Regions from separate parts of the Streptomyces sp. XD-27 genome, predicted to be linked through region 1. Evidence: riboswitches for the same ligand, from Rfam matches in the RefSeq annotation. Region 1 holds a riboswitch; each other region holds the start of a gene.

The links. Region 1 has a riboswitch for cyclic di-AMP ahead of Q3Y56_RS15915 (M23 family metallopeptidase). Riboswitches for the same ligand answer to the same signal wherever they lie in the genome.
Region 2: linked by a shared signal. The riboswitch ahead of Q3Y56_RS26680 (M23 family metallopeptidase) and the one ahead of Q3Y56_RS15915 (M23 family metallopeptidase) in region 1 are both predicted to bind cyclic di-AMP.
Region 3: linked by a shared signal. The riboswitch ahead of Q3Y56_RS14160 (C40 family peptidase) and the one ahead of Q3Y56_RS15915 (M23 family metallopeptidase) in region 1 are both predicted to bind cyclic di-AMP.
Region 4: linked by a shared signal. The riboswitch ahead of Q3Y56_RS24175 (transglycosylase family protein) and the one ahead of Q3Y56_RS15915 (M23 family metallopeptidase) in region 1 are both predicted to bind cyclic di-AMP.

Annotation. Positions count from the first base shown of each region.
Region 1 is NZ_CP130713.1:3,730,849-3,738,367, forward strand. It holds gene Q3Y56_RS15905 (Ig-like domain-containing protein) at 1-1,177, shown strand, start outside; gene Q3Y56_RS15910 (N-acetyltransferase) at 1,161-1,712, opposite strand; gene Q3Y56_RS15915 (M23 family metallopeptidase) at 1,872-2,999, opposite strand; cyclic di-AMP (ydaO/yuaA leader) riboswitch at 3,011-3,175, opposite strand; gene Q3Y56_RS15920 (DUF6227 family protein) at 3,572-4,351, opposite strand; gene Q3Y56_RS15930 (urea transporter) at 4,746-5,729, opposite strand; gene Q3Y56_RS15935 (hypothetical protein) at 5,776-6,522, opposite strand; gene Q3Y56_RS15940 (hypothetical protein) at 6,636-7,519, opposite strand, start outside.
Region 2 is NZ_CP130713.1:6,119,917-6,127,435, forward strand. It holds gene Q3Y56_RS26665 (DNA topoisomerase (ATP-hydrolyzing) subunit A) at 1-1,120, opposite strand, end outside; gene Q3Y56_RS26670 (pitrilysin family protein) at 1,364-2,728, shown strand; gene Q3Y56_RS26675 (pitrilysin family protein) at 2,749-4,116, shown strand; cyclic di-AMP (ydaO/yuaA leader) riboswitch at 4,339-4,493, shown strand; gene Q3Y56_RS26680 (M23 family metallopeptidase) at 4,507-5,301, shown strand; gene Q3Y56_RS26685 (GntR family transcriptional regulator) at 5,510-6,268, shown strand; gene Q3Y56_RS26690 (HPr family phosphocarrier protein) at 6,470-6,751, opposite strand; partial or broken gene Q3Y56_RS26695 (GNAT family N-acetyltransferase) at 6,895-7,519, shown strand, end outside.
Region 3 is NZ_CP130713.1:3,355,888-3,363,406, reverse strand. It holds gene Q3Y56_RS14185 (DUF1326 domain-containing protein) at 1-203, opposite strand, end outside; gene Q3Y56_RS14180 (DUF2182 domain-containing protein) at 313-1,149, shown strand; gene Q3Y56_RS14175 (hypothetical protein) at 1,206-1,628, opposite strand; gene Q3Y56_RS14170 (C40 family peptidase) at 1,902-3,011, opposite strand; gene Q3Y56_RS14165 (hypothetical protein) at 3,344-3,697, shown strand; gene Q3Y56_RS14160 (C40 family peptidase) at 3,702-4,868, opposite strand; cyclic di-AMP (ydaO/yuaA leader) riboswitch at 4,876-5,043, opposite strand; gene pcrA (DNA helicase PcrA) at 5,200-7,519, shown strand, end outside.
Region 4 is NZ_CP130713.1:5,537,525-5,545,043, reverse strand. It holds gene Q3Y56_RS24195 (FMN-binding negative transcriptional regulator) at 338-982, shown strand; gene Q3Y56_RS24190 (LmbU family transcriptional regulator) at 1,082-1,768, opposite strand; gene Q3Y56_RS24185 (transposase) at 2,883-4,067, shown strand; gene Q3Y56_RS24180 (hypothetical protein) at 4,277-4,828, opposite strand; cyclic di-AMP (ydaO/yuaA leader) riboswitch at 5,320-5,499, shown strand; partial or broken gene Q3Y56_RS24175 (transglycosylase family protein) at 5,505-5,795, shown strand; gene Q3Y56_RS24170 (peptidoglycan DD-metalloendopeptidase family protein) at 5,852-6,676, shown strand; gene Q3Y56_RS24165 (hypothetical protein) at 6,826-7,071, opposite strand; gene Q3Y56_RS24160 (MFS transporter) at 7,198-7,519, opposite strand, start outside.

The DNA.
Region 1 (7,519 bases):
ACGCCACCTCCACCTCCTCGTGGCGTCGTCCCTCGCCCTGACCGCGCTCGTCGGCTGCCAGTCGGCGTCGGCCGGTGACAAGGACAAGGACGCCGCCGATGCCGGGCCCGTTCGTATCTCGGCGACCCAGGGCAGCGCCGGTCAGCCGCTCGCCCCGGACCACACCATCAAGGTCGAGGCGAAGGGCGGCACGCTGACCAAGGTCGCCGTCACCTCCGACGACGCCGAGGCCGCGCCGGTGACCGGCACCTGGGACAAGGACCGCAAGAGCTGGCACTCCACCCGGACCATGACCCCGGGCGCCACCTACACCATCCAGGCCACCGCGACCAACGCCGCGGGGGAGAACACCAACCACCGGTCCACCTTCCGCGTCCGCCCGGCCCAGCTCGCCAACGGCGTCTCCGTCACCCCGACCAACAACAAGGTCGTCGGAGCCGGCCAGCCCGTCTCCGTCGCCTTCGACCACCCCGTCAAGGACAAGGCGGCGGTCGAGCGGCAGCTCTCCGTCTCCACCAGCCCCAAGACGGAAGGCTCCTGGGGCTGGGTCCGCGACCCCCTCACCGGCATCGAACGCGCCTCCTGGCGTCCCAAGACCTACTGGGCCAAGGGCACCAAGGTCACCTTGAACGCCAAGCTCAGCGGGGTGAACACCGGCGACGGCCGCTACCTCCGCCGCGATGTGACCAGCACGTTCACCATCGGCACGGCGCGTGTCTCCAAGGTCGACCTCAACGCGCACACGATGACGGTCTACGAGGACGGCAAGAAGGTCGGCACCCTTCCCATATCCGGCGGTGAGCCCCGCTACCCCACCTGGAACGGCACGATGGTCGTCCTGGACAAGGCCCCCATGGTCAACATGACCAGCGAATCCGTCGGCATAGCCGACCCCTACAACAAGGACGTCCCCTGGGCCGTGCACCTCACCACCTCCGGCACCTACGCCCACGCCGCACCCTGGAACGAGGGCAAGGGCATCTTCGGCAAGATCAACAAGAGCCATGGCTGTGTCGGCATGACCAACAAGGACGGCAAGTGGTTCTACGACCGCGCGGTCCGCGGCGACATCGTCGAGGTCACCGGCTCGACCCGCCAAACCGTGGCCACGGGCAATGGCTATGGCGAGTGGAACCTGTCGTACGAGGAGTGGCAGAAGCTCAGCGCTCTGGACTGACGAGCGGTCGGCTCATGAAGAGCGCGGTCTCGCCCTCCGACTGCGTGCCGAGGTACAGGGTCGTGTCCAGACCGCACAGAGTGAAGCCCATCCGCTGGTAGGCGTGGATCGCCGGGGCGTTGACGTTGGTGACCTCCAGCCAGGCGGCGCGGGCACCGCGGTCGTGGCCGTAGGCGAAGGCTCGGGCCATCAGGTGGCGGCCGATGCCCTTGCCCCGGTGGGTGGGCGCCACGGTGATCTGGCGGATGACCAGGCGGCGGTTCCAGTCCTCGTAGTCGAGTGCGATGAAGGCGCAGATGCGGTCGCCGTCCACCGCGACCACCGTGTGGTCGACCCGGTCGTCGTCCTCGTCGCCGTCATCGTCCGGGAATTGCTTCGTCAGGGGCGGGTGGACGGGTGCCGGATGGAGGGAGAAGCCGGTCGCGGTCGCCGTGACCTCGTACACGGTGTCCGTGGTGAAGGAGTCGTCCAGCGCCGTGAGTTCGGCGTCGTCGGCGGGGGTCCCTACGCGGTACAGGTACGGGGGCGTCGTCATGGGCGGACCTTCCTGGCGATCGGGCAGCGGCTGGGCGACGGGCTTCCTGCCCCGGACAGACCGGCGGCCCTGGTGTCAAGGGGGGAGAGAGACCAGGGCCGTCGGCGTTCAGGGCGTGGGGGAAGGGGAGGAGGGCACGGGTGGGGCGTGCGGCCTCCGCTACGGGTTCTGGCCGTGCTCGCGCAGCCAGGCCAGCGGGTCGATCGGGGCTCCGCCGCCCGGTCGTACCTCGAGGTGCAGATGCGGTCCGGTCACGTTGCCCGTGGCGCCGACGCGGCCGATCACATCTCCGGTCGACACCGAACCCGAGGTCCGGACCATGGAGGACAGATGGCAGTACCAGACCTCCGTGCCGTCCTCCAGCGTGAGCACGATGCGGTAGCCGTACGACCCCGCCCAGCCGGCCTCGGTGATCGTCCCGCCGTGCACCGCCTTGACCGGGGTGCCGGTCGGGGCCGCGAAGTCCTGGCCCGTGTGGTCGGCCGACCACATGTCGCCCGCCTCGCCGAACGACGAGGTCAGGGTGTACGAGGCGAGGGGGAGGGCATAGGACGCGGCCAGCTTCGCGCGACGCTCGGCCTCGGCCTTGCGGGCGGCCTCCGCCGCCTTGCGCTCGGCCTCCTCCGCGGCCTTCCGCTCGGCCTCCGCCTTGGCGGCCTTCTGCTGCGCGACGTCCTTCGCCTTCTGCTCCGCCGCCGCCTTCGCCGCGGCCGCCGCCTCGGCCCGCGCCGCCGCCTCCCGCTGGGCCTCGTCGGCGGCCGTCTGCTGCTGCTCGGCCTGCTGCATGATGCGGGCGCGGAGCGCCTCGCCCGCGTCCGTGGTGCCGCTGGCCCGGTCCTGGGGGGTGAGCCCGGCCTGGGAGAGTGGAGTGCCGGAACCCCGTGTGCCGGTGCCGGAGGGGTCGCCGTCGGAGATCAGCGGCCCGATGACGGGAAGGTCCTTGGTGTCCGGGAGCGCGTCCTGCACCTCGTCGGCGACATGGGCCAGGTCCGGCATGGATATCGGGGCGTTCGGCCGGTCCTTGGCGGTCGCCATGCCGCCCGCGCCGACCGCCGCGATGACACCGACGCCGAGCACGGCGCCGCTGCGCGCCATGGTCCCGCCGCGCTGCTTGACGACCCGGTGCCTGCCGCGGACCGGGGCGACGGACTCCTCCGTGGGGTTCCACTCCTCCCACGGCTCGCCGTCGTCGGCGGCGCCGGGGGCGAAGACGGCGGTCCCGGAGGGCCCGGCTCCGCCGGAGGTTCCGTACGGTGCCTCGTCGAGGGCAGACCTGTTGGACGCCACCGGGGCGTACTCCTTTCCTTCCTTCTCGCCTACCGGGTTAGCTGACGGGTTCGGAGCAGGAAGGTCTCCTACGGGCCAGGTGCGGCCCGATTCACCCCAAGGTTGGTGGTTCCCCGGTTCCCTTGGTGTTGCTGGTGGTGCAGTGGTGGTGCGTAGGGATTCGGCGACGGCGCACGGTGCCGCCTCTGCGACGGCTGTGACGACCGCGCTGCGTTATCGAACGTTAATAGACCCGGCGACACGATTCCAAGCTGTTCCCCGGAATCCACGAACCTTTGACGCGCGCCAAACGGTCATTTGCGGGCAGGGTGGTGCGAGTTGCCGGTTCCACCGGCGCGCCGCGACGTCGTGTTCCACGTACACGCAAACCTGACACGCCTGATCGTGTGTCAATCGTTATGCCTGAGGGGTCACCTTCGACTACGCGACGTCACGCCCGAGGCGGCCGGCGCGGGGCGGCCCCGTCGAAGACGACGCCTCCGACGATCAGAACGGCCGAAATCCAGCGGGTGAAGCGACGGTTCCGGGCATCACTCGCGTCCGGCGTTCTGAGGATCAGGGCCGGCGCCGCGTCACAGCTCCACGCCGAGGGCCCGGGCCCGCCGGTCCGCCGCCAGCTCGGCCGCGGCCTCGTCGAGATAGACCTCGCACACCAGCCGCCCGTCGCTGGTCAGGTTGTGCTCCAGCTCCCACAGGCTGATCTCGTCCCCGCACGCCAGCAGGAACGCGTGCTCATAGAAGCGGCACCATGTCGCGTCCCGTCCCCCCGAGCGCCGCCGCGGCTTCGGCGCGAGCGCGATGTCGTGGGCGAACGCGGTCGCGAGCAGTTGCTCGACCTCCTCGCCCGGCCGGTCGGAGTTCTCCGCACGGCGCAGCACGCGCCGCGCGTGGTCGGCGGAGTTGTCGGCCACGTACGCGCGGGACATCTCCAGCGGCACCGTGGTGCGCAGCAGTTGCTCGGGCAGCCACACCGGGCCCTTCTCGAACTCCTCCCAGTCCTCCCAGCGGCCGCCGCCGGTGAGCTCGTGCACACGGCGCTCGGCGGTGGTGAGGGCCTCCTCGTCCAGGTACAGCTCGTACAGGAGGCTCCCGTCCCGGGCGGTGTTGTGCTCCAGCTCCCACAGCAGCCCGCTGCTGCCGTCCGGCAGCAGGAAGACGTGCCGGAACGTGCTGTATCCCACCGGTCCTCGCGGCTCGTTGCACTGGCGGCACGACCGCAGTTCGGTCTGGTGCATCAGGGCGTCACGCAGCCGGACGAGCTCCGTTTCGTCGAGCTCGAACGTGTTCTGAGCGCGGGCCAGCAGCCCGTCAAGATGCTCGGTGGGCGGCCCGCCGGCTTCTGCGTGTCCCATGTCTCTACTCCTCCCGGCCATCGACTCGCCGCGCCCCCGAAGCGACATCTCGCGACTTACCGTAGCGGCGTCGACACACCCCGCGTGCGGTGTTTGGCGAAGCCGTGGACCGCAGTTCCCTTTGCCCCCTGCTGCGGCACATGGCCGGGAATCATCACGCTTCGGGCTCGAGAGGCGACAGATCCAGCCACGGGTCAGGGGTCTGGCGCACGCTCCGTCGACGCCCCGGTCGGGCTGCCCTGGCAGGACCTCGCCGTCGCCCGGACCGCGTATCAGCGGGCGCGGCAGCGCGGCATCGGCACGCGCGTCGACCTGCTGTCGTAAGCACTCGTGCGGTAGGGCTTGTTCGGCAGCGCTCGCTTCGGCAGCGCTCGTTTCGGCTGCGCTTCCTCGTTCACACAGCGCGCCGGATCCGCGGAAAGGCCGGGACCGCGGCGATGAACAGCCAGGTGGTGATGGTGAAGGGCCAGGTGAGGGTACGTCCGCCGAAGGGCGTGAAGTAGGCGTTCAGTGCGGCCGTCAGCACGGTGGCGGCGGCCACGGCCACCAAGGCGTAGAGCGCGCTCGGTACCGTCCTCGCCAGGAACAGGGTGCCCAGGGCGATGGCCACCAGCACTCCGTTGTAGCCGTAGACGCCCACCGCGACCGCGCCCGGCGGGGCACCCAGCGCCCAGGCCACGAGCACCGCGACGGCGCTGCCCAGGACGGCGGCCAGACCCGGGCGGAGCCCCGCGACGAACAGCCCGACCAACATGATCGCGCCGACGTACCAGTGGGCCGAGAGGGCGACCTGGGAGATGTTGGTGAAGAACCCGTGCCACAGGTCGGTCCAGGTGTAGTCGGCGCCGGCCGTCGCCATGGCGGGCAGGGCGGCGGGGCTTCCGCCGTGCCAGACCCGGGTGAACGCCGGGGCCCCCATCACCGCCACCCCGCAGACGACGCAGAACGGCGCGGTCAGCGCCGGGAGCCTCCAGGGCGCCAGCAGGTTGGTCAGCGCCGAGTACAGCGGCACGCAGACGACGGCGCCGCCGACGGTCAGCACGTAGGTCGCGGGGTAGTGGCCCAGGAAGACGAACAGGGCCATGCCGGTCAGGCAGCCGCTGAAACCCTGCAGCCCGAGGTCGATGGCGCCCCTGTCGACGCCCAGGGCGTACGCGGTCGCGGTGGCGACCGCGGCGCCGAGCAGGCCGAGGGCGCCCATCCGCCAGTCGCCCACGAAGAGCGCGAGCAGGATGATGGCCCCCGCGCGCGCGTTCGCCTGGAGGCTGAGCTGGGCGAAGCCGCGGACCAGCTGCGTCGTGAGGCGGACCGGGCCGGGCAGACCGGCGGTCTCCGCGGTGTCCGGCGAGGCCGCCTGCCACGTGTCGGGAGTGATCATGGATGCCTCCAGGGCGGCATGGCCGTCTCCACGACCGAGTCCGGCCTCATGACAGGACGTGCGGCGTTGAGGAGGGTGCTGACGTGGGGGCTGACGAGGGGGCTGACGAGGACTCCGACGAGGCATCCGGCGAGAGCGTCGACGACGCGTCGGGAGAGAGCATCGCCGACGTATCGGGCGCGAGCATCGACGACGCGTCGGGCGCGAGCGTCGAGGCCGGCGCCGGCAGGGGCGTCGGCGCCGGCGTCGACGTGCCGGGGTCGAACTGCCATGGCCCGTCGTCCTCGCGCACGGCGACGACGCGCGCGCCCGCCAGGTTTCCTCCTGCCCCCGCGAACCAGCGGGCGTCGCTCGGGTCCCACCACCGGTCTCCGACCCGGATCACCTCGTGGTGCACCACATTCCGCCCGATCCACGCGACGTTGGCCTGCGCCTCGTTCCAACTGACGCGCCAGTGGGCCGGGGCCAGCGGTCCTGTCAGCAGCGCGGCGCGACCGCGCGCGTGGGGGATGCCGTCCCGCTCCAGGAGCGCCGCCGCCACGTCGGCGTGGACCCCGCAGTCGCCGATGAGCCCGTCGTGGAGTGCCAGGTGGCACCAGTACGCGGGCCACTGCACGGGCCCCCACCGGAAGAGCTCGGGGACCGCGGCCAGCCGGGCTCCGATGTCCCCGAACTGTGTGAGCCGGGCGAACACGCCGTGCCTGACCATGTGGCAGCACGCCGCCCCATGACCGGCCACCCGGGACAGGCCGATCCGGTCGAACCGCTCCAGCTCCGCGAGCAGCTCCGTCATGGCCACCCCGCTCCCCGGGCTCGATGACTGCCTCGCTTCCCCGGTCATGGCTGCCCCGCTTCCCCGGTCACGACTGCCCCACTTCCCGCGGTCACGACTCCCGGTTCCCGCGGTCACGACTGCCCCAGTTCCCGCGGCACGGTCCCGCGCCCGAAGTCGTAGGCCATCGACGTGTCGTACGCGCCGCACATGCCGAACGCGAGGTAGTCGCCCTCACGGACGCCCGACAGGTCGAGGCAGACGGACAGCACGTCGTGCTCCATGCAGGACCTGCCCAGAATCCGGTTCCGGCCGGGCGGCAGCGGCACCCAGCGGGACCCGTCGAACCGGACCACGGGGTGTGGATGGAACGGCGCCTCGGGCATGTCGCCCTCGGCCGCGTCGACGACGACGTCGCAGCCGTAGCGGGACTCCCGGCGCACCAGGACCTGGGTGACGACGGCGGCCGACGGCTGCGTGAGGAGCTTGCCCGGCTCCAGCACCAGCAGCGGGTCCCCGTCGTGTACGGCCGAGGGGCCCGCCGCGAGCACGTACTCCAGCGACGTACGCAGCCCCGGCATGTCGTCGACGTGCCACCCGCCGCCGATGTCCAGCACGGCCGGGGCCGCTCCGAGCAGGTCCGCCAGCGGATCCGCGGCGGCCAGTGCCGCGGCGCACTCGCGCTGCCAGCGCGACGTACCCAGGACGCTCTGGGCGTAGTGGAAGTGCAGCCCCCACCGGGCCTCGAGCCGCTCCGCGAGAGCGCCGAGCAGCCGGGCCGTCTCGGCCATGGCGTCGCGTTCGTGCAGCGGGATGCCGAACCGGCTGGCCACGCCGACGGGGGCGACCCGGACCCCGACGACGTCGGCCTCCAGCTTGAAGCCGTCGTCCAGCAGGGCGCTCAGCCCGCGCAGTTCCGCCAGGGAGTCGGCGAAGAAGGCCCAGCAGCGTACGCGGTCGGCGGCGGGCCACCATTTCGCGGGCCCGTTGAGGATCGCCCGTTCGGCCGCCAGGCCGA
Region 2 (7,519 bases), 2.4 Mb from region 1:
CCTCCAGCAGCTCCTTGAGCCCCAGAGTGAGCGGCTGGCCGTCCACCAGCGCCACGTTGTTGATGCCGAAGGACTCCTCCATCGGCGTCAGCTTGTACAGCTGCTCCAGCACGGCCTCGGGGTTGAAGCCGTTCTTCACCTCGATGACCAGGCGCAGCCCGTGCTCCCGGTCGGTGAGGTCCTTGACGTCGGCGATGCCCTGGAGCTTCTTCGCGCCCACCAGGTCCTTGATCTTGGAGATCACCTTCTCCGGGCCGACGCTGTACGGCAGCTCGGTGACGACCAGGCCCTTGCGGCGCGCCGTGACGTTCTCCACGGACACCGTGGCACGGATCTTGAACGTGCCGCGGCCCGACTCGTACGCGTCCCGGACCCCGCCGAGCCCGACGATCCGGCCGCCGGTGGGCAGGTCGGGACCCGGCACGAACCGCATCAGGGTCTCCAGGTCCGCGCCCGGGTGCCTGATGAGATGGCGGGCGGCCGCGATCACCTCGCCCAGGTTGTGCGGCGGCATGTTCGTCGCCATGCCGACCGCGATCCCGGACGAGCCGTTGACCAGCAGGTTCGGATAGGCGGCGGGGAGCGCGACCGGCTCCTGCTCGCTGCCGTCGTAGTTGGGGGCGAAGTCGACGGTGTCCTCGTCGATCGACTCGGTCATCAGCGACGTCGCCGACGCCATCCGGCACTCGGTGTACCGCATCGCGGCGGGCGGGTCGTCGTTGCCGAGCGAGCCGAAGTTGCCGTGCCCGTCCACCAGCGGCACCCGCATGGAGAACGGCTGCGCCATGCGCACCAGCGCGTCGTAGATGGAGGCGTCACCGTGCGGGTGGAGCTTTCCCATCACCTCGCCGACGACGCGCGCGCACTTCACGTACGAACGCTCCGGGCGCAGCCCCATCTCGTTCATCTGGAACAGGATGCGGCGCTGCACGGGCTTGAGGCCGTCGCGGGCGTCGGGCAGCGCCCGCGAGTAGATGACGGAGTAGGCGTACTCCAGGAAGGAGCCCTGCATCTCGTCGACGACGTCGATGTCGAGGATGCGCTCCTCGAAGTCTCCCCCAGGCTGCGTCCGGGAGGTGCCCCCACCGGTGGACGGGGTCTTCGTGCTGCGGCGGGCCATCGCGGCTACGGCTCCTTCAACTGCCGAGGCTGGGTCTTATGCCGACCATTGTGGACCGCCGCACTGACAACGCGGACCGCGACCCATGATCGGTGGCGGGGCGCGCGGCCGGACGCACGTCCTGACGCACGTCCGGACGCCGGGCGGGAACTTCGCCAGATGTCCGCGCGCTTGCATAGAGTGACAGCACCTGCTCATCACGCGGTTGCGCAACTGTTCCCGCACGCGATCGAAGGGACGTACATGCCCATGGGTCACACGGCCACGCAACAGGCCGGTTCCGGCGGCCTGACAGCGACCGAGCACCGCCTGGCCAACGGCCTGCGGGTGGTGCTCTCCGAGGACCATCTGACCCCGGTCGCCGCCGTCTGCCTCTGGTACGACGTCGGCTCCCGCCACGAGGTCAAGGGCCGTACCGGTCTGGCTCACCTTTTCGAGCACCTGATGTTCCAGGGTTCGGCCCAGGTGTCGGGCAACGGCCACTTCGAGCTGGTGCAGGGCGCGGGCGGCTCGCTCAACGGCACCACCAGCTTCGAGCGCACCAACTACTTCGAGACCATGCCCGCCCACCAGCTCGAACTCGCCCTGTGGCTGGAGGCCGACCGCATGGGCTCCCTCCTGACCGCGCTGGACGAGGAGAGCCTGGAGAACCAGCGGGACGTGGTGAAGAACGAGCGCCGCCAGCGCTACGACAACGTCCCCTACGGCACCGCCTTCGAGCGGCTGGTCGCCATGGCCTACCCCGAGGGCCACCCCTACCACCACACCCCGATCGGCTCGATGGCCGATCTGGACGCCGCCTCCCTGGAGGACGCGCGGAACTTCTTCCGCACGTACTACGCGCCGAACAACGCGGTGCTCTCGGTCGTCGGCGACATCGACCCCGAGCAGACCCTGGCCTGGATCGAGAAGTACTTCGGCTCCATCCCCTCCCACGACGGCAAGCAGCCGCCGCGCGACGGCACGCTGCCCGACGTCATCGGCGAGCAGCTGCGCGCGGAGGTGCGCGAGGAGGTCCCCTCCCGCGCCCTGATGGCCGCCTACCGGCTCCCGCACGACGGCACCCGCGAGGCCGACGCCGCCGACCTGGCGCTCACCGTCCTCGGCGGCGGCGAGTCCTCCCGGCTCCACAACCGGCTGGTGCGCCGCGACCGCACCGCGGTGGCCGCCGGATTCGGCCTGCTGCGGCTGGCGGGCGCGCCCTCGCTCGGCTGGCTGGACGTGAAGACCTCCGCCGGTGTCGAGGTGCCCGACATCGAGGCCGCCATCGACGAGGAGCTGGCCCGCTTCGCCGCCGAGGGCCCCACGCCGGAGGAGATGGAGCGCGCCCAGGCCCAGCTGGAGCGCGAGTGGCTGGACCGGCTCGCCACCGTCGGCGGCCGCGCGGACGAACTGTGCCGGTTCGCCGTGCTGTTCGGCGACCCGCAGCTGGCGCTCACCGCGGTCCGGCGGGTCCTCGACATCACCGCGGAGGAGGTGCGGGACGTCGCCGCGGCGCGGCTGCGTCCCGACAACCGCGCGGTGCTCGTCTACGAACCCACCGAGCCCGAAGGCCAGTCCGCCGACGCCGACGAGACCGACGACGAGACCGAGGAAGCGAACCAGTGAGCGACGCCGTCACCTCCGCCATGACGTTCCACCCGCAGCCGCAGGCCGGTGTCGCCAAGCCGTGGGCGTTCCCCGCCCCCGCCCGGGACCAGCTGCCCAACGGCCTGACCGTGCTGCGCTGCCACCGCCCCGGCCAGCAGGTCGTCGCGGTCGAGATCAACCTGGACGCCCCGCTGGACGCCGAGGCCGACGGTCTCGACGGCGTCGCCACGATCATGGCGCGGGCCCTGTCCGAGGGCACCGACAAGCACACGGCCGAGGAGTTCGCCGCCGAGTTGGAGCGCTGCGGCGCCACCCTCGAGGCACACGCCGACCACCCCGGCGTCCGGGTCTCCCTGGAGGTCCCGGCCTCCCGGCTGTCCAAGGCCCTCGGCCTGCTCGCCGACGCGCTGCGCGCCCCCGCCTTCCCCGACGGTGAGGTGGAGCGCCTGGTGGCCAACCGCCTGGACGAGATCCCGCACGAGCTGGCCAACCCGGCCCGCCGCGCCTCGATGGCGCTGTCCAAGGAGCTGTTCCCGGCCGACTCCCGGATGTCCCGGCCCCGGCAGGGCACCGAGGAGACCGTGAAGCGCATCGACGCCGCCGCGGTCCGGGCGTTCTACGAGGCGCATGTGCGCCCCTCGACCGCGACCGCCGTGGTCGTCGGCGACCTCACCGGCGTCGACCTGGACCAGGCCCTGGCCGACACGCTCGGTGGCTGGACCGGCGGCACCGCGTCGAAGCGCCCGTACCGGCCGATCACCGCCGACGACACCGGCCGGGTGGTGATCGTGGACCGGCCCGGCGCGGTGCAGACCCAGCTGCTCATCGGGCGGACCGGCGCCGACCGGCACGACCGCGTCTGGCCCGCCCAGGTGCTCGGCACCTACTGCCTCGGCGGCACCCTCACCTCCCGGCTCGACCGCGTGCTGCGCGAGGAGAAGGGCTACACCTACGGCGTACGGGCCTTCGGGCAGGTGCTGCGCTCCACCCCGGAGGGGACGGGCGCCGCGATGCTCGCCATCACCGGCTCGGTGGCCACCGAGGTGACGGGCCCCGCGCTGGAGGACACCTGGAAGGTGCTCCGCACGCTCGCCGCCGAGGGGCTGACCGACGCTGAGCGGGACGTCGCGGTGCAGAACCTGGTGGGCGTCGCCCCGCTCAAGTACGAGACGGCGGCGGCCGTCGCGGGCACGCTGGCCGACCAGGTCGAGCAGCACCTGCCGGACGACTTCCAGGCCCATCTGTACGCGAGGCTGGCGGAGACCGGGACGGTGGAGGCCACGGCGGCCGTCGTGAACGCCTTCCCCGTCGACCGGCTCGTCACGGTGCTCGTCGGCGACGCCTCGGTCATCGAGGAGCCGGTGCGGGCGCTCGGGATCGGTGAGGTGAAGGTCGTCACCGGCTGACGGGGGCTCACCTATACGGGACGAAGCGGAACTCCGGCGTCACATAGGACGCCGGAGTTCCGCTTTTCCGTCCCCTGATGCGCTGGGTGTCCGATTTGGGCGAGAGGCTTCCCGTCTGCCCTGTGGCGAGGGCAACAAAAAGCCGGATCCGTTTGGTGATTGAAAGATCGTGCGTCTAGCGTCGATCCGGCTGTTCGTCAGATTGCGTCGCACCCGCGACCCGGACAGTCATCGCCGAGTCCCCGACGCGTGAGCCGAGGGGAGCCGGGGACCCACGTCCCCCTGGGGTGAATCGGGTGCCTCTCCGGAGGGATCCGTAGGAGACCTTCCTGCTCCGAACCCGTCAGCTAACCCGGTAGGCGAGAAGGAAGGAAAGGAGTACGCCGACTCATGGCGTTCACCCGTCCCACCGGGAAGCACCGCCGTCCTCGCCGCACCCCTCTCACCGGTACGCACATCGCCGGTATGGCCACGCTCGCCGCCTCCGGCGTCGTCGCGACCGTCGCCTCTCCCGCGTTCGCCGCGCCCGACGACTCTCCGCGGTTCGAGGACACCGGCCTGAACCAGGCGATCGTCGTCGACGACCACCTCGCGGACGAGATCGGCGTCCAGGCCGCCAACCAGGAGCGGGCGGCCGAGGTGGCCGCCGCCAAGCAGCAGGCGGAGGCGCAGGCCCGCAAGGAGGCCGCCGAGGCCAAGCGCAAGGCCGAGGCCGCCGCCAAGAAGGAGCGGGCCGCCAAGGAGCGCGCCGCCCGCGAGGCCGAGCGCAAGCGCCTGAACACCTACGTCGCGCCGATCGCGGGCTCGTACGTCTCCACCCAGTACCACGCCTCCAGCGGGCTGTGGTCCTCCGGCAGCCACACCGGCGTGGACTTCCACGCCGCGTCGGGCACCACGGTGCACGCGGTCGGCTCCGGCACCGTCGTCGAGGCCGGCTGGGGCGGCGCGTACGGCAACAACGTCGTGATCAAGATGAACGACGGCACCTACACCCAGTACGGCCACATGTCGTCGCTCAGCGTCACGGTCGGCCAGACCGTCACCCCCGGCCAGCAGATCGGGCTCTCGGGCAGCACCGGCAACTCCACCGGGCCGCACCTGCACTTCGAGGCGCGCACCACCGCCGAGTACGGCTCGGACATCGACCCGGTGGCGTACCTGCGCGGCCACGGCGTCGCCATCTGACGCGCACCAGCGCCACGGCGCATCGCGCCACGTCCTCTCGCACAGGCCCCGGCCCCCGGCCGGGGCCTGTTGCTTGGCCAAAAAATATCCATGAAATCAGGCCGGCCGTCGGAAATTCCCGCAGTTTGGAATAGAGTTCACGGAACACGCGTCAATCGGCTGCGTTTCGCGGGGATTAAGGCGGAGGTTCGACGATGCGGGACCGGAAATGACCGGCGATACGACTGCGATCCAGAGCGGTCGCCGGGTTTCGGCGCATGCGGTGTGCACGGCGATTCGCGACGACATCGTCTCCGGCGTGTATCCACCCGGCAGCCGACTGGGCGAGGAACTCCTCGCCCGCCGCTACGGCGTTTCACGCGTGCCGGTGCGCGAGGCGCTGCGCACCCTGGAGTCCGAGGGGTTCGTGACCACCAAGCGGCACGCGGGCGCCTGCGTGGCCCGGCCCTCCGAGCGGGAGGCGGCCGATCTGCTGGACATCCGCGCACTGCTGGAGCCGCTGGGTGCGGCGCGCGCCGCCCAGCGGCGCACCGAGGCCCATCTGAAGGTGCTGCGCGGCCTGGTCAGGCTGGGCCAGGAGCGGGCCCACCGCGGCCAGCTCGGTGAACTGCGGTCGCTGGGCGACTGGTTCCACGAGACGCTCGCCCAGGCCTCCGGCAGCCCGAGCCTGGCGGGGCTGCTGGTGCAGCTCCGTCGCAAGATCGACTGGGTGTACGCGGCCGACCCGGGGCGCATCCCGTCCGCGCCGCCGGGCGGTGTGCGGACCGAGTCGGCGACGGTGCGGGCCGTGGCGGCGTGGGAGGGCCACGGCGCCCTGGTGGACGCGGTGGCGCGCGGGGACGCCGACCGGGCCCGCGAGCTGGCCACGGCGCACGCGGAGCGGTCCCTGGCGGAATACCGGTCGCGCCGCCCGTTCGCGGTGAGCGCTCCGAAACAATCCGTAAACACCGCGCGCGTCAAGAATTAACAACCGGCCCGTATACAAGAGGTCCGCGAGACGAGCAGGTGCCATAAAAAGCTGCGCGGAGAATTTCGCGTTGCCCTGGTGGATATCCGGGTGCCCTGCCGGAAATGGTCGCGGCATGGATGCGGAAACGATAAAGGCCGCGGTGTCCCTGATCGGGACATCGCGGCCTTTGTCTGCTCGGAATCGCGGCGATTCCGTGCATCAGACGGTCTCCGGAAGCTCCCCAAGACCCTCGGCGACCAGCTTGGCCAGGCGGTCGAGCGCGGCCTCGGCACTCTCGTCCTCCGAGGCGAGGACGACCTCCTCACCGCCCTGGGCGCCCAGGCCCAGCACGGCGAGCATGGAGGCGGCGTTGACCGGGGTGCCGTCGGCCTTGGCGATCGTGACCGGGACGCCCGACGCGGTGGCCGCCCGGACGAAGATCGAGGCGGGCCGGGCGTGCAGGCCCTCGGCCCAGCCGACGGTGACGCGGCGCTCAACCATGGTGTAGCCCTTCAGGTCGTTGCTAGTTGTCTAGACCAGTCTCTCATGGTGTCGGGAGTGGTCCGGAAGCGGACTTCCCCGCGGACGCCGGTGTGCCCGCGCGGGGCGGTGTCGCCGTCAGTGCCTGCGCATACGCTGGCCCCATGCAGACCGCGTCAGACCCGGACCGCCACACCTATCCGGCCCACTGGGAAGCCGACGTGGTGCTCCGCGACGGCGGCACCGCGCAGATCCGCCCCATCGCCGCGGATGACGCCCAGCGCCTGGTCAGCTTCTACGAGCACGTCTCGGACGAGTCGAAGTACTACCGCTTCTTCGCCCCGTACCCCCGGCTCTCCGCGCGCGACGTGCACCGCTTCACCCACCACGACTACGTCGACCGGGTCGGGCTGGCCGCCATCGTCGGGGGCGAGTTCATCGCGACCGTCCGGTACGACCGCATCGACGAGCGCGGCATGTCCGCCACCGGCCCGGCCGACGAGGCCGAGGTCGCCTTCCTCGTCCAGGACGCCCACCAGGGGCGCGGGGTCGCCTCGGCCCTCCTCGAACACATCGCGGCCGTCGCCCGCGAGCGCGGCATCCGGCGCTTCGCCGCGGAGGTGCTGCCCGCCAACACCAAGATGATCAAGGTGTTCACGGACGCGGGCTACACGCAGCAGCGCAGCTTCGAGGACGGCGTGGTCCGGCTCGAATTCGACCTCGAACCCACCGACCGGTCCCTCGCGGTGATGCGGGCCCGCGAGCAGCGCGCCGAGGCCCGCTCCGTCC
Region 3 (7,519 bases), 370 kb from region 1:
GACGCGAGCATCAGCACGTTGAGGCCGTCCAGCCGTACGTCGCCGTAGGTGCCCTCACGGATGTGCCAGGCCAGGACGCCGTCGCAGTCGCCGAAGGTGGGTGGCTGGGCGAACGAGCAGGGGCACGGGATATTGCATTTACAGGTGTCGAACCAGTCCCCGGTGACGTGCCACTTCGGGATGGTCGGCGCGGATTCGGTCATCACGGCACCTCCTCGCGACTCCAACGCCCGCGGGCTCTCCCTTCCATCGTGCACCCCGCGCCCCCGCCGCAGCCAGGACTCCCGTCCCGATATGTGATGTCCTGGGGGCATGCTCCGGAGCGGCGGGCCCGGCACCTCGACGCCCCTGCGGAACGGGAGCCTGCTTCCCGCGCGGGCGCTGGCGTACGCCTGGACACTGATGGCGCTGCTCGCGCTGCTCGCCTGGCTGGTGACCGTGGCGCAGGCGCGCGACATGGGGGTCGAGCCGGGGACGATGGGGATGGGGCTGCCCCTGTTCCTGGCGCTGTGGCTGGTGATGATGGCCGCCATGATGCTGCCGTCCGTGGCGCCGGTGGCGATCACGTGGGTACGGGGCATCCGCCGCCGGTCCGCGGGTGCGGCGCGCGCGGCCCGTATCGCCCAGTTCATGGGCGGCTACCTGCTGGTCTGGGGCCTGTTCGGCCTGCTGGTCTACGCGGCGCTCGGCGCGACCGGCGACCTGGTCGACGAGCACCCCGGCGCGGGGCGCTGGATCGGCGCGGGAGCGTTCGCGCTGGCCGGGCTGCAGCAACTCGGCCCGTTGAAGGACATCTGCCTCCGCCACTGCCGCAGCCCCATGGGGCAACTGGTCCGCTACGCCGGTTTCCGGCCCTGGGCCCGCGACTTCCGGGTCGGCGTCCACCACGGGCTCTTCTGCGTCGGCTGCTGCTGGGGGCTGATGCTGATCCTGGTTCCGCTGGGGGTCATGAACATCGCGGCGATGGCCGGGGTGGCGGCGGTGATCTTCATCGAGAAGCTGTGGGGCCGGGGCCCGTACGTCGCCACCGCCGTGGGCGCCGTCTTCCTGGCCCTCGCCGTCCTGGTCCTCTTCGACCCGTTCACGGACTGGCTCCTGCCGGGCCTGACGCATTCCGGCTCCGAAATGGAGATGGGGCGAATGCGCTGAGGGGTGTGGCCCGTGTGGGGCCACACCCCGCGTCACTCACTGATCGGCAAGAGGGATCAGCAGCCCGGAGGGGTCAGGGGCGGGGTCTCGAAGGTGCCCCCATCGGCGGCCGACAGGATGCCGACGATGGGGCTGCAGCCGAGGTCCTGGTTCTTGAACTGGTAGACCTTCGCACCCACACCCATGTTGAAGCCCTCGCTCCACTTGGTCCAGTTGCCCTTCCTGAACCCGAACTTGACGGTGACCTTGCCGCCGCGGAACTTCGAGTACGTGAGGTGTACGACGCTGTGGTCCTTGATGGCGACGCACAGCGACCCGTTGGAGAGCTCGGTACAGGTAGGGCCGGAGGTGCCGCGCGCGACGGCCGAGGCCGAGGAGCCGGCGGCCGACGGGGTGGCGGCGGAGGCGGGGGCGGTCAGGGCCACCGCGGTGACCAGAGAAGAGGCGGCGAGGATGCCGACGCGGGCGTACTTGCGCATGCAGAAATCCTTAAACGGCAAGGTGGGGGGGGCTTCCCGAGGGCGCCCCTTGCTGTTGATCATCAGCCAGGCTACAGAGGTGAAAGTCGTGCAACAAAACCGTTATGGGCGCTTACCTGCGATTTCGGCCAATGTGCTGAGGGGTGTGGCCTCGTAGGCCACACCCCTCATTCGTGCGCTGATCGGCAATCAGTAATCAGCAATCAGCGTGTACGCGTCGCTGTACTTGATCAGGCCGCTCTTCACGGTCGAAACGGATTGCACCATTCCGCATCATGTCGGGCGTGCCGCGCCCGCGAACGGCATCTCGTCGATGGACGCGATCCGCACCGGCGCGCCCGGTCGCGGGGCGTGGATCATCTTGCCGCCGCCGACGTACAGGCCCACATGGCTCACACCCGAGTAGAAGAACACCAGGTCGCCCGGGGCGAGTTCGGATCGCGGGACGCGCGCGCCCGTGTTGATCTGGGTGTACGTGGTCCGGGGCAGGCCCACCCCCGCCGCCCGCCACGCCGCCTGGGTGAGCCCCGAGCAGTCGTAGCCGGAGGGCCCGGTCGCACCCCAGACATACGGCTTGCCGAGCGCCCCGTACGCGTACGACACCGCCAGCGCCGCTCGGCCCGTCGGGGGAGCGGCGGGGGCGCGGGTCCCCCTGGCCGTCCCCCGGTCGGCGTGCGGCCGGTGCCCTCCGCGGCCGTCCCCGTCGGCCGCGCCGCTGCCGCCGTCGACGGCGGTGCCGCCGCCGGGCTCGGCGAGGGCCCTCGCCCGCTGCTTCGCCGTCAGCCGGTCCAGCAACTCCTCCGCGGCGTCGAGCTTCTCCTCGACCGTCCTCTTGTGCCGGGCCAGCGCTTCGCGGGAGCGGTTCAGCTCGCGCAGCCTGCCGCTCGCCTCCGCGCGCACCTGCTTCAGGCCCCTTATCTGCCGCATCAGCCGGGCCACGGCCGCGCCCTGGCGGCTGCCCGCGCGGTCGGCGAGCGAGGCGCGGTCCAGGTAGTCCTCGGGGGAGGAGGACAGGGCGAGTTGGAGGTCCGGGGCGACGGCGCCGGAACGGTACTGCGCGGTGGCGTACGAGCCGAGTGCGTTACGGGACGCGTTGAGGCGGGCCGTCTTGCGGGCGGCCTCGTCCTGCAGTTCCTCGTACGCCGTACGCGCCGCCTCGGCGTCCGCCCGCGCGCCGTTGTAGCGCTCGGTGACCTCCTCGGCCTGCCGGTGGTAGCGGTCGACCCGCGCCTTCACCTCGGCCGGAGTGAGCCCGGGCGCCGCGTGCCCGGTGCCGTCGAGGGCCGTGGCGGCGGTGGCGGCGCCCGCCAGGGCGATGGTCGCGGCCCGGCGGACGGTACCGCCGGCGAACGGACGCTGCCTGGGCTTCCGGTGCGAGGCCACGGCGGTGGGTCACTTCCTTCCGAGCGCTTCCCGAGTGCTTCCCGAGCGCTTCCGACGCTTCCCGGGTGCAGGGAAAGCTAGACCCGGCCGTCGGCCCAGGACACGGCGAAGGCCGGGAATGAGCGATATCGGTGGATAGCGGACCGCCGCTGACCGGTCGGCCCACGGAGTGCTGGAACGTTCGGGCACGCGGATGACCGAAGCGGTGATCCGCCCCCGGCCGGGCGCCGACGGTGCTATAGCCGAACCGGCCCGGCCGTCGGGGCGGCCATGGGTGCGGCCGTCGGCCCGGCCGTCAGGGTGGCGGACCGGGCGGGCTACGCTCCGAGGCCATGGACGCAACTCTGCACGCCGTCGTCGGCCTGCACATCATCGGCATCGCCGCGCTGCTCGGCGGCTTCCTCGCCCAGATGAAGCTGATAGGCGCGGGCGACGCCCGGATGTCGCCCGCGATGCTGCACGGCGCGCTCACGATGCTGGTGACGGGCATCGCGCTCGTGGGGCTCAACCAGGCCGACGGCAACAGCCTCGACAACGTCAAGATCGGCGTGAAGACGGCGCTGCTCGTCGTCATCCTCGGCCTGGTCTACGTGAAGCGGGACGAGGAGAAGGTGCCCGCCCCCGTCATTGGTGCGGTCGGGTTGCTGACCACCGCCAACATCTTCATCGCGGTGATGTGGACGTGATCGCTCACGCCGGGCGGACGTTCCCGTAGATCGGCATCTCGGTGATCGGCGCGATCTTCACGTTGTCGCCCGGCTTCGGCGCGTGGACCATCATCCCGTCGCCTATGTACAGCCCGACGTGGCTGATGTCGTCGTAGAAGAAGACCAGGTCACCCGGCTTGAGCTCGGACGTCGACACCCGCGTGCCGACCTTCACCTGCTCCCACGTGGTGCGCGGCAGCGTCACCCCGGACGACTTCCACGCCGCCTGGGTCAGCCCCGAGCAGTCGTAGGAGTTCGGGCCGGTGGCGCCCCACACGTACGGCTTGCCTATCTGGGCGCGCGCGAACGCGACGGCCTGCGCCGCCTTGGTGGAGTCGGAGGGCGCTGACGGGTCCGTCGTCCCCGACCCGTCACCCGTACCCGTACCGTCACCCGTCCCCGTGTCCGGCCGCTGCTCCTCCTGGCGCCTGCGCTCCGCCTCCTCGCGCTGCTTCTCCGCCAGCTCGGCCGCCTTGCGCCGCGCCTCCGCTTCCTTCTTCTTCTCCAGTGCCGCCAGCCGCGCCTTCTCCTCCGCGGTCAGCTGGGACAGCAGCGTCCTGGCCTGGGACAGCTTCTGCTGGATCGTCTTCTTCTCGGCCTTGAGCCGGCTCTCCGACGCGGTCAGCTCCGCCAGGCTGCGGGTGGCCTTGCCGCGCTGCCGGGCCAGCTCCGTCTGCTGCGTACGGAAGTCGTCGACCGCGTCCTTCTGCCGCCCGGTGAGCCGGTCCATCAGGTGGTTCTGGTCGACGAAGTCCTGCGGGTCGTCGGCGAGCAGCAGGGTCGCGGTGCCGTCCATCCCGCCGTGCCGGTACTGGGCGGCCGCGTACGCGCCCAGGGTGCGCCGGGCCTCGTTCATCTTCTCGGTGCGGGTGGCGGCGTCGGCCAGCAGGCGGTTCACCTCGGTCCGCCGCTTGCCCGCGGCCTCCTTGGCCGCGTTGTACTTCTGCGTGGCGGTGCCCGCCTGCCGGTAGAGGGCGTCGACCTTCTTCTTCACCTCCTCGACCGTCGGCTTCGGCGCGCGCGGCGCGGCGTTCGCGGTCTGCGACAGGAGGGTGACCGAGGCGAGTGCGGCGGTGGTGACCCCCACGGCCGTGCGGCGGCCGGCGGGCGACTCGAGCAATCGAGGACGCGGCTTGCGGTGCGACGCCAAGGGAGGCGACTCCTTCCGTGGACCGCCTACCGGGTTAGCTGTCGGGTTCGGGCGTACGGAAGGCTGCCCTACGGCCGTACGTGCGACGTACGGGCCGATTCACCCCAGATTGTGCGGGTGGGTCCCCGGCTCCGGAACCGCCTGAGGGGCGGGCCGGACTCGGCGGTGGCGGCACGCGCCGGCTTCGGTCGCCGACAGGGAGCGGGCCGCCTGAGCGAGCACCGTAGCCAACCAGTGAGGCCCCTGGGAAGGCTGGTGTTCGATTTGCCCGAGATCTTTCCGTGACATTGTCGTGTCGGCTGTCAGTGGCGGGCCCTAGACTCGGTGGGCGATGAGCAGCAGCCTCTTTGATGACAGCTTCCTGGCGGACCTCGACGGCGCGGAGCCGCCGCCCGAGGATCCCCAGCCCGACGGTCCCCCGGTCGGGGAGGAGGTTCCGCATGACCTCTTCGGCGACACTTTTAACGTGCCCGTACCGAGGGAGCCGTACTACCGCGACGGCGCGCCACGCCCGGTCGCGGACCCCGCCGCGCTGCTGGAGGGGCTGAACGAGCAGCAGCGGGCCGCCGTCGAGCACCACGGCGCGCCCCTGCTCATCGTCGCGGGCGCCGGATCCGGCAAGACCCGTGTCCTCACCCACCGCATCGCCCACCTGCTCGGCGCGCGCAAGGTGCACCCGGGCTCCATCCTCGCGATCACCTTCACCAACAAGGCCGCGGGCGAGATGAAGGAGCGCGTCGAGGAGCTGGTGGGCCCGCGCGCCGGCGCCATGTGGGTGATGACCTTCCACAGCGCGTGCGTGCGCATCCTGCGCCGCGAGTCGAAGAAGCTGGGCTTCACGTCCTCGTTCTCGATCTACGACGCCGCCGACTCCAAGCGGCTGATGGCTCTGGTCTGCCGGGATCTGGACCTGGACCCCAAGCGCTTTCCGCCCAAGTCGTTCAGCGCGAAGATCTCCAGCCTCAAGAACGAGCTCATCGACGAGGAGACCTTCGCCGACCAGGCCGCCGACGGTTTTGAGAAGACGCTGGCCGAGGCGTACGCGATGTACCAGGCGCGGCTGCGCGAGGCCAACGCCCTGGACTTCGACGACCTCATCATGACCACGGTCAACCTGCTCCAGGCGTTCCCGGACGTCGCCGAGCACTACCGCCGCCGCTTCCGGCACGTCCTGGTCGACGAGTACCAGGACACCAACCACGCGCAGTACACCCTGGTGCGCGAGCTCGTCGGTACGGGCACCGACACCTTCGACCCGGCCGAGCTGTGCGTGGTGGGCGACGCCGACCAGTCCATCTACGCCTTCCGCGGCGCCACCATCCGCAACATCCTCCAGTTCGAGGAGGACTACCCGGACGCGCGCACCATCCTGCTGGAGCAGAACTACCGCTCCACGCAGACGATCCTCAGCGCGGCCAACGCCGTCATCGAGCGCAACGAGAACCGGCGCCCCAAGAACCTGTGGACCGAGGCCGGGGCCGGGGCCACCATCACCGGTTACGTCGCCGACACCGAGCACGACGAGGCGCAGTTCGTCGCCGACGAGATCGACCGGCTGACGGACGCGGGCGACGCCAAGGCCGGAGACGTCGCCGTCTTCTACCGCACCAACGCCCAGTCCCGTGTCTTCGAAGAGATCTTCATCCGTGTCGGCCTGCCCTACAAGGTCGTCGGCGGCGTGCGCTTCTACGAGCGCAAGGAGGTCCGGGACGTGCTCGCGTATCTGCGGGTGCTCGCCAACCCCGAGGACACCGTCCCGCTGCGCCGCGTCCTGAACGTGCCCAAGCGCGGCATCGGCGAGCGCGCCGAGGCCATGATCGAGGCCCTCGCGCTGCGCGAGAAGATCTCGTTCGCGCAGGCGCTGCGCCGGGTGGACGACGCGTACGGCATGGCGGCCCGCTCGGCGAACGCGGTGAAGCGCTTCAACGCCCTGCTGGAGGAGCTGCGCACGATCGTGGAGTCCGGCGCCGGACCCGCCACCATCCTGGAGGCGGTGCTGGAGCGCACGGGCTATCTGGCCGAGCTCCAGGCGTCCACGGACCCGCAGGACGAGACCCGTATCGAGAACCTCCAGGAGCTGGCGGCCGTCGCCCTGGAGTTCGAGCAGGAGCGGACCGAGGAGGAGCCGGGCACGCTCGCGGAGTTCCTGGAGCGGGTCGCGCTCGTCGCCGACTCCGACCAGATCCCCGACGAGGACGCGGAGGGCACCGGCGTCATCACCCTGATGACCCTGCACACCGCGAAGGGCCTGGAGTTCCCCGTCGTCTTCCTCACCGGCATGGAGGACGGCGTCTTCCCGCACATGCGCGCCCTCGGCCAGGCCAAGGAGCTGGAGGAGGAGCGGCGGCTGGCGTACGTCGGCATCACGCGCGCGCGTGAGCGGCTGTATCTGACGCGCTCGACCATGCGCAGCGCGTGGGGGCAGCCCGCGTACAACCCGCCGTCCCGCTTCCTGGAGGAGATCCCCGACCAGTACGTGCAGTGGAAGCGGACGGGGCCGTCGGCGCCGTCGGCCTCGATGGGCGCGGTGTCGGGCCTTGCCTCGAGCCTGTCGTCCGGGCTCTCCGCCTCGCGTGCCCGGGGCGGCGCGGGCGCCGCAAGCGGTTTCGCGACCCGGCGGGCCAAGGACCGCCCGGTGGTCTCGCTGGCCG
Region 4 (7,519 bases), 1.8 Mb from region 1:
TTCGATGGGTCAACTGCGGTAACCCAAAAGGACCCTGGTCGGGAATGCTGGTAACTTTTGTCAAGCTCACGGCTGATGGTCTCGAACATCTCGACCGGTGGTCCGGGAGACACGCATGAAGTATTGCGCTGGAGAACACCGCGACGTCAACTTAGAGGGACCGGGCAGACCTTGCAAGAGGGTCCCGGCACACCGCGCGCCGAGGGGCCGCTGTCCTGCCGACAGGACAGCGGCAGCGACCGGTCGAGGATTTTTCATCCGGCCGCTCAAAGCACTGGTAGCGTCGGACGACTTAGAGCCATACCGTGAGCCAGCTCACCGAAAGGGTGAATGCCGGATGTTCGTTCCCGCCCAGTATCGTGAACCGGACGGTTCGTGGATGGTCGACCTGATCCGCAAGAATCCGCTCAGCCTTGCGGTCAGCAACGGCAGCCCTTCCAGCGGTCCGTTTGCCACGCATCTGCCCGTGATTCCGGATCCGCAGATGACCGGCGAATGGAGCGCCGATCTGTCGGGCGCCACGCTACTGGGGCACATGAACCGGGCGAATCCGCACTGGAAGGCGCTGGAGACGGGCGACGTCATCCTCCTGACATTCACCGGGCCGCACGCCTATGTCTCGCCGACCGTGTACGAGGTGACGCCGGCCGCGCCGACCTGGAACTTCACCTCGGTGCACGTGCGCGGCGTGGTGGAGAAGATCGACTCAATCGAGGAGACGCTGGGCGTGGTGCAGTCCACCGTGCGCGCCTTCGAGGGTGAGTTCGGCGCCGACTGGGACATGACCGAGTCGCTCGGCTACTTCCGCAAGATCGTGCCCGCCGTGGGCGCCTTCCGGGTCACGGTGACCGGGGCTGATGGCATGTTCAAGCTCAGCCAGGAGCAGAAGCCCGAGGTTCGCGCCCGTGTGGAGCAGTCGTTCGGCCAGCGCGAGTGCACGCGGCACCGCGAGACGGCCAAGCTCATGAGCCAGCTGCCGTGAGCGCGGTGCCAAGTGGGCCGCCGCCGGCGCCGGTTCCCGCGCACTGACCTCGAGGGCCCGCACTCCGGGCGGAGTGCGGGCCCTGCCGGTCTCCTCTGCTCAGGCGCTGATGCCGGCCTGTTCCGTGACCTCGTCCAGGACTTGTTCGGCAGCGTTGTCCAGCGTCGCCAGGACCCACTGCTCGAATTCGATTCCCGACTGCGCCGCTGCCTTGTGCCACCACTGCAGACGACTACCGGGCACCGCGAGCCGCCGCGTCGTCTCGATCTGCTTCTCGTCCCGCGTGTCGTCCTCGCGCGCGACGCGGATGGCTGTGCGCAGCTGCTTGGTGGTCCACTTCATCTGCTCGGCGCGATCCAGCCATAATTCCTGCTCGTCGACCGGCAGCGAGGCCAACTCGGCGTGGTGCTGGAAGCTCAGCGCCGCGCGCCGGCGATTGAACTCGAACCGCCGTGAGACCCACGCGTAGTTCCGCAGCGTCTGGTACTGCAACCCGGCGGCACGGATTCCCCGCTGGTACCGGTCGGTGTAGTGGTCCTTGCCGTACACGAGCCAGTCACCGAGCCACCAAGAAGAGGAATTCACGATTCCAGAGAGCTGCCGTCCGGCCCGCTCCCAGTCCTCGAAGGTCAGCCCGGCCGGGATTTGCAGTCCCACGTTGGTTGTCAGCACGCCACGACGCGGTTCGTCACCGCCGCTCCTGCGCTGCCGGGCCACCGCGTCCGGGTTCCGGCGGAACAGCACGACCTTTGAGCCGTCGAGATCGCCGGCCTGATTCGTCATCATGCCTCCATGTGAATGTACATCGAACGGACAGGGCGGAGCCCGTGCCCGAACGGGAATAAGTTCATGGTGTTTTTGGCAGCCATGGCCGGATCCAGTGGCATCGGTCGCTTCGCGTACCCCGATGCACTGTGGGACTGTCAGTCACTCACGGCCGGTCGGCCGGCACGGAGTACTGGCGACTCGTCGCAGCCGGTCGCCCCATCGGGCCATGTCCAGCTTTTCAGCCACCTGATGGCTGAAAAGCATCAGGACTGCGTAGAAGGCATTCAGTCGGCATCCGTCCAGATGCGGATCCGTTCATCAACACGCTCCCCCGTACACCTCGACCACACATCCCCCGCGTCATGTCGGTCGCCGACGTGTGCGCACGCCGGGACCGAAGATCCAGATTCGAAGTGGTTCTCCAGTAGAGCCCGGACCTGTGGGTGATTCAAGGAGGAGGCCGTCGCTCGCCGCGACTTTTCGAAGTTCGAACAATAGCTCGTCACGCGACCGTGGACCGGCTCAGCGGAATTTCATGTTCCGCAGGGTCCCGAGCCATCGGCGGGGCACCTTAACGTCTTCTTGATGCAACTATATTGCCACCCCGGGCGTCGCGCGCGAACGACTCCGCAAAGGTGGCGGTTCCGCGTTGTCAGGAAGCGGCCAATCATTGGGGGTACGGCGAGCCCGGTGAAGCAAGAGACTGTCTCGTAGCTGGCAGTCCGGGAGCCGCGTCGGGCTGCTCGTGCGAGTCGTCTCGGCCCGCACCCGGCAGCCGGTGGGGCGGGCTGATCGCCCCGGGTCGAGTCGGCGTCACCGGACCACCTGACCCGGACAACCCGCACGTCCTCGCAGGCCAGAGCCAAGTGTGGCCACTGCCGCGCGGGCCGCGGCGCTGGACGACGGTGCGCGGCGCCGGACACATGGCGGCGACCGCCACGGCCCCGAACTCTCGTCGGCTGTCGTTCCAGGAAGGGAGACCGTCCCCGACCTGGCATTGTCGGACAGGCTTTAGACTCGTCGACTGGCAGCCGCCGCTCAGGGGACGTCTGGGAGTGATTGCAGCATGGTTGCGCCCTGCACATTTGCCACAACGGCTCCGGTCGACGTAGTGCCCGTCAGCAATCATGATGTGCCCTTGAACGACTTCACCGAGAGGCTCTTCGGGAACCTGCGGCGAGCGGACCAACGCAGGTGGGCGCAGGCCTATCTGGCGGCGCTGCTCATCACTCCCGGCAAGAAGTCCGTCCGCCGCCTGGCCGACGCCGTCTCGGCGTCCCCCACCGCGATGCAGTCGCTGCGCCAGTTCGTGAGCCTCAGCCCATGGGACTGGGAGCCGGTGATGCGCGAACTCACCCGCTGGACCGAGGGGCAGGGCCCCGCCTCCGCGTGGACGCTCGGCCGCGCGGTCATGCCCAAGCGCGGTCAGCGGTCGGTCGGCGTACACCGCTGCTTCGACCCCTCCTCGGGCCGGACCCTCAACTGCCAGCGGGGGCTCGGTGCGTTCCTGTGCATCGGCGCCGTACAAGTCCCTGTCGACTGGCGCCTGTTCCTGCCCGCGCCGTGGACGGAGGACGTACAGCTACGTAAACGCGCACGTATCCCGGACACTGTTGAGTACCGCCCCCTGTGGGCCCACGCCCTTGACCTCGTCGACACGCTGACGGCCCGAACCGCTTCCACCGGCGCGCCGGTCGTGGCCGACATGAGTGACGATCCGGATGTCGGACTTCTCCTGCGCGGACTCAGTCAACGGGGGCGCGACTTCGTGGTTGCCGTACCGCAACACCTGAAGGTCCTTCCCGCCGGGGAACGCGCCTCAAACGTCCCGGGGCCGATCAGTGCGAAGGACCACGCTTCCTCCGGCAGCAGCCCCGAGACCGTGCTGATCAGCACGCCGGACGGACAACAGCAATCACGTCGCGTGCATTCCGCGCTGGTCCACCTTCCCGGGGTGCGGACGGGGCCGGCCGCCGAATATCCCTACCGGCTCTTCACCGAGGTGCTTCCGGACAACCGCACCGGCGCCATGTGGATCACCAGCCTGACCCATCGGAGCCTGGACAACGTTGCCTCACTCGCCGCCTTGCGGACGTGCACCGGCACCGCGGTCACCGCCATGGAAAGCGACTTCGGGCTCCTCGACTTCGAGGGCCGCTCCTTCCCCGGCTGGTACCACCACATGACACTTGTCTCCGCGGCGTACACCTACCAGCGCCTGTCCCGGAGCTCGTTCCCGCAGCCCTCTCCGTGCTGCTCTCTCAACATCTCCGACCACACTCAGGAACAGCCGCAGAATGCCGAGCTGAGGGGCTGAGGGCGAGGGGATGCGGGCCCCGGAAAACCGCCGGGGGAACAGTCCCCGGGGCCCGCGGTGCCGGCGCCGGCGCGCTGCTGAGGCGCGACCGGGCCGTGGCCTGTCGATGCCCGACGTGGACCGCGCGTCGAGCAGCACGGCGGTGCCCGGTCGAGCGCCCCCGCAGGTAGCACGGGCAAGACGGCCGCGGCGCCCGGCGCAGGGTACGGTCAGCTCACCCAGCCCGTGTAACGCCGACCGCTCCACGGGGCGCGCCGGTCGGGGCGGCGGCCGCGCTCGCCGGATTCGAGCATCGTGGACACCGCTCTGACGAGCCAGGCGTTGACCGACAGCTGCTCGCGGCCGGCGGCCTCCTCGATCCGGGCCTTGAGATGCTCCGGCGGCCGGAAGTTGATACGGGCCGTCGCGCCCTCCTCCCCGGTCGCCGATACCGGCGCCATGGCGGACAGCGGTGGCGCCACACCGTTGTGCGACCGTTCGAAGCCCCCTTCGACCTCATCCACGAGCGCATGATCGGTGGGGGGTAGTGTCACCACGAAGGTCGGGTCGAGCCCGCGCAGCCGGATCTCGACCGACCCCGGGGCCAGGTCCCGGGTGATCTCGTCCGCGGCGGCCGACAGAGCGTCCAGCAGAACCAGCCGGACTGCGGAGGACAGCGGTGTCACGAGGCGTTCGGCGAGTTCGCGTGCTTCCTCGTCACCCGCCTCGACGGCAACCGAGAGCTCTTGGCGCAGGTTGTCGACATACCGCATAAGCTCCATGGCGCCATCATCGCTCCACTATGGCGCCACAGGCAAGCCATTCGATTGCCGTGTTGCACCGCCACCGGGGCGCGCCTGCGTCGCGTTGTCCTGCCGACAGGACGGCGACCTGCCCCACCTCAGGGCCCGGCCCGCAACTCATCGATCAAATCGGACTTTTAACGCCTCATGCCGTTATAGCGGACCTCCGTGGCCGAGGTCACAGGAATACCGATGAACCCGTGACCCCACCGTGGCATCACATAAGCAATGCGTCAGATCGGTTACCGCGCGCTTTTCCGTGACGCCGCTGCGCAAGATCTCCATTTCACTGCGAAAGAGATCCAAAACGCAGCGTGACATAAATACCGTGTCAATTCGGAAATGGATCATCGCCCCATGTCACGCGGCTTGTGACCGTGAATTTCTTCCGCTTACGGTGGCCGCCGCTCCCGCAGCCATAGAGGCTCGGGGGACCCGAAGCCGGAGCGCCGAATCCTGCCGCCGGCCGAGGAGAAACGACGACGCATCACGGCAGGAGCGGGGGAACCAGGTAAGTGCCGAGTCGCGGATCCCGCGAATCGGCTTGGGGTGAAGACGCGTTGCGGTGGCAGTGAATGCTGCCCTCTTACGCGGCCGGGCAACTCCAGCCCGAACCCGACAGCTCACCTCGCAGGCGTAGGAGAGGAACACCCCTATGTCTGCTCGCGGACGTCACCGTCGCTATAACCCCGGCCGCATCGCCAAGGTCTCCCTCGCGCTCGCCGCGAGCGGTGCCGGCGTTGCCCTTCCCTTCGTTGGCGCCACCGCGGCCAACGCCGCCTCCGTGGACACCTGGGACAAGGTCGCGGACTGCGAGAGCTCCGGCAACTGGAGCATCAACACCGGCAACGGCTTCTTCGGCGGCCTGCAGTTCACGCAGTCCACCTGGGAGGCCTTCGGCGGCACGAAGTACGCGCCGCGCGCCGACCTGGCCACCAAGGACCAGCAGATCGCCATCGCCGAGAAGGTCCTGGCCGAGCAGGGCCCGGGCGCCTGGCCGGTGTGCTCCGGCAAGGCCGGGCTGACCCAGGGCGGCCCCGCCCCGGCGATCTCCCCCGACGGCGCCAAGGCCGCCCCGCGGCCGCCCCGAAGGCGCAGGCTCCGAAGGCCGAGGCCCCGAAGGCCGGCCCGAAGCACGCCAAGCCCGCCGCGCCGGCGCAGGAGCAGAACTACACCGTCGTCAGCGGCGACACCCTGTACAAGATCGCCCAGACGCACGGCGTCGACGGTGGCTGGCAGGCCGTCTACGAGGCCAACCGCGAGGTCGTCGGCGACAACCCGAACCTCATCTTCCCCGGCCAGGACCTGTCCCTGACCGAGCAGGCCGCCACGCCGCGCGCCCCGAAGCACGCCGCCCCGAAGCCGGCCGCCCCGGCGCACGAGGCCCCGAAGCCCGCCGCCCCGGCGCACCAGGCCCCGGCCACGGGCTGGACCGCCCCGGTCGACGCCCCGATGGGCACCCCGTACCACCAGGCCGGCAGCGCCTGGTCCAGCGGCTACCACACCGGCGTCGACTTCCCCGTCGCCACCGGCACCGGCATCAAGGCCGTCGGCTCCGGCACGGTCGTCTCCGCCGGCTGGGGTGGCGCCTACGGCAACCAGGTCGTCATCCGCCACGAGGACGGCAAGTACAGCCAGTACGCCCACCTGTCGTCCCTCTCGGTCACCGTCGGCGAGACCGTGACCGGCGGCGAGCAGATCGGCCTGTCCGGCACCACCGGCAACAGCAGCGGCCCGCACCTGCACTTCGAGATCCGTTCCGCCGCCGGCTACGGCTCGGACGTCGACCCGCTGGCCTACCTGCGCGCCCACGGCGTCAGCATCTGATCCTCCGGCACCAGCCGAACCCGATCAGACAGCGCCAGCGCGTCGTCACAGACCACGCCCGAGGCCTCCGGCCCGCACTTCCCCCCTGCGGCGCCGGACGCCTCGGGCGTCGGATTTTCCCCAGCCCTTTCGGCCTTTCCGGGTGGACGTCACTCTTCGGGAGGGCTCTCCTCGGGGAGGCTCTCCCACGCCTCGCCCTCGCCCCGTAGCTCGTAGCCTCCCGCCTCCGCGATCGACCGCGCGTGCGCCCGGCTGCGGAGCGCGACCTCGTGGGTCTCGCTCTTGACCTCCGCGTGCACGCCCGCGGCATCCGTGATCGCCTCGATCGCGTGCGTCTCGTAGACGACGCGCCCGGGCTCCACCGCGCTCCAGACCACGTACATGCTCGCTGCCATCGGGCTCACTCCCCGAAGAAGAGTCCCCTGACATTCATGATCCCACCGATGGGTGGCGGCCTCCCGCCGTCTGCGCCATACGGGCGGATCGGGACGCCGGAACGTGAGCGGCCGTCACGGAGGGTGTCACCCGTGCCGCGCACGCCTCGCCCGGCCCAGCACCCCCGCACTCAGCAGCGCCAGTACCGCCAGCGCGCCGCCGCACCACATCACGCCGGACAGGGCGATGTGGTCGGCGACCCGGCCGCCCAGCAGCGCGCCGAGCGAGATGGCCAGATTGAAGACCCCGACGAACAGGGCGGAGGCCGCCTCGCGCGCCTCCGGCGCGGACCGCAGCATCCAGTTCTGGGTGGTGACGGACACGCCTCCGTACGCCAGCCCCCACAGCACCAGCAGCGCGGCGGCCCCGGCCGTGGTCCGGCCCAGGAGCGGGACCAGCAGCTCGGCC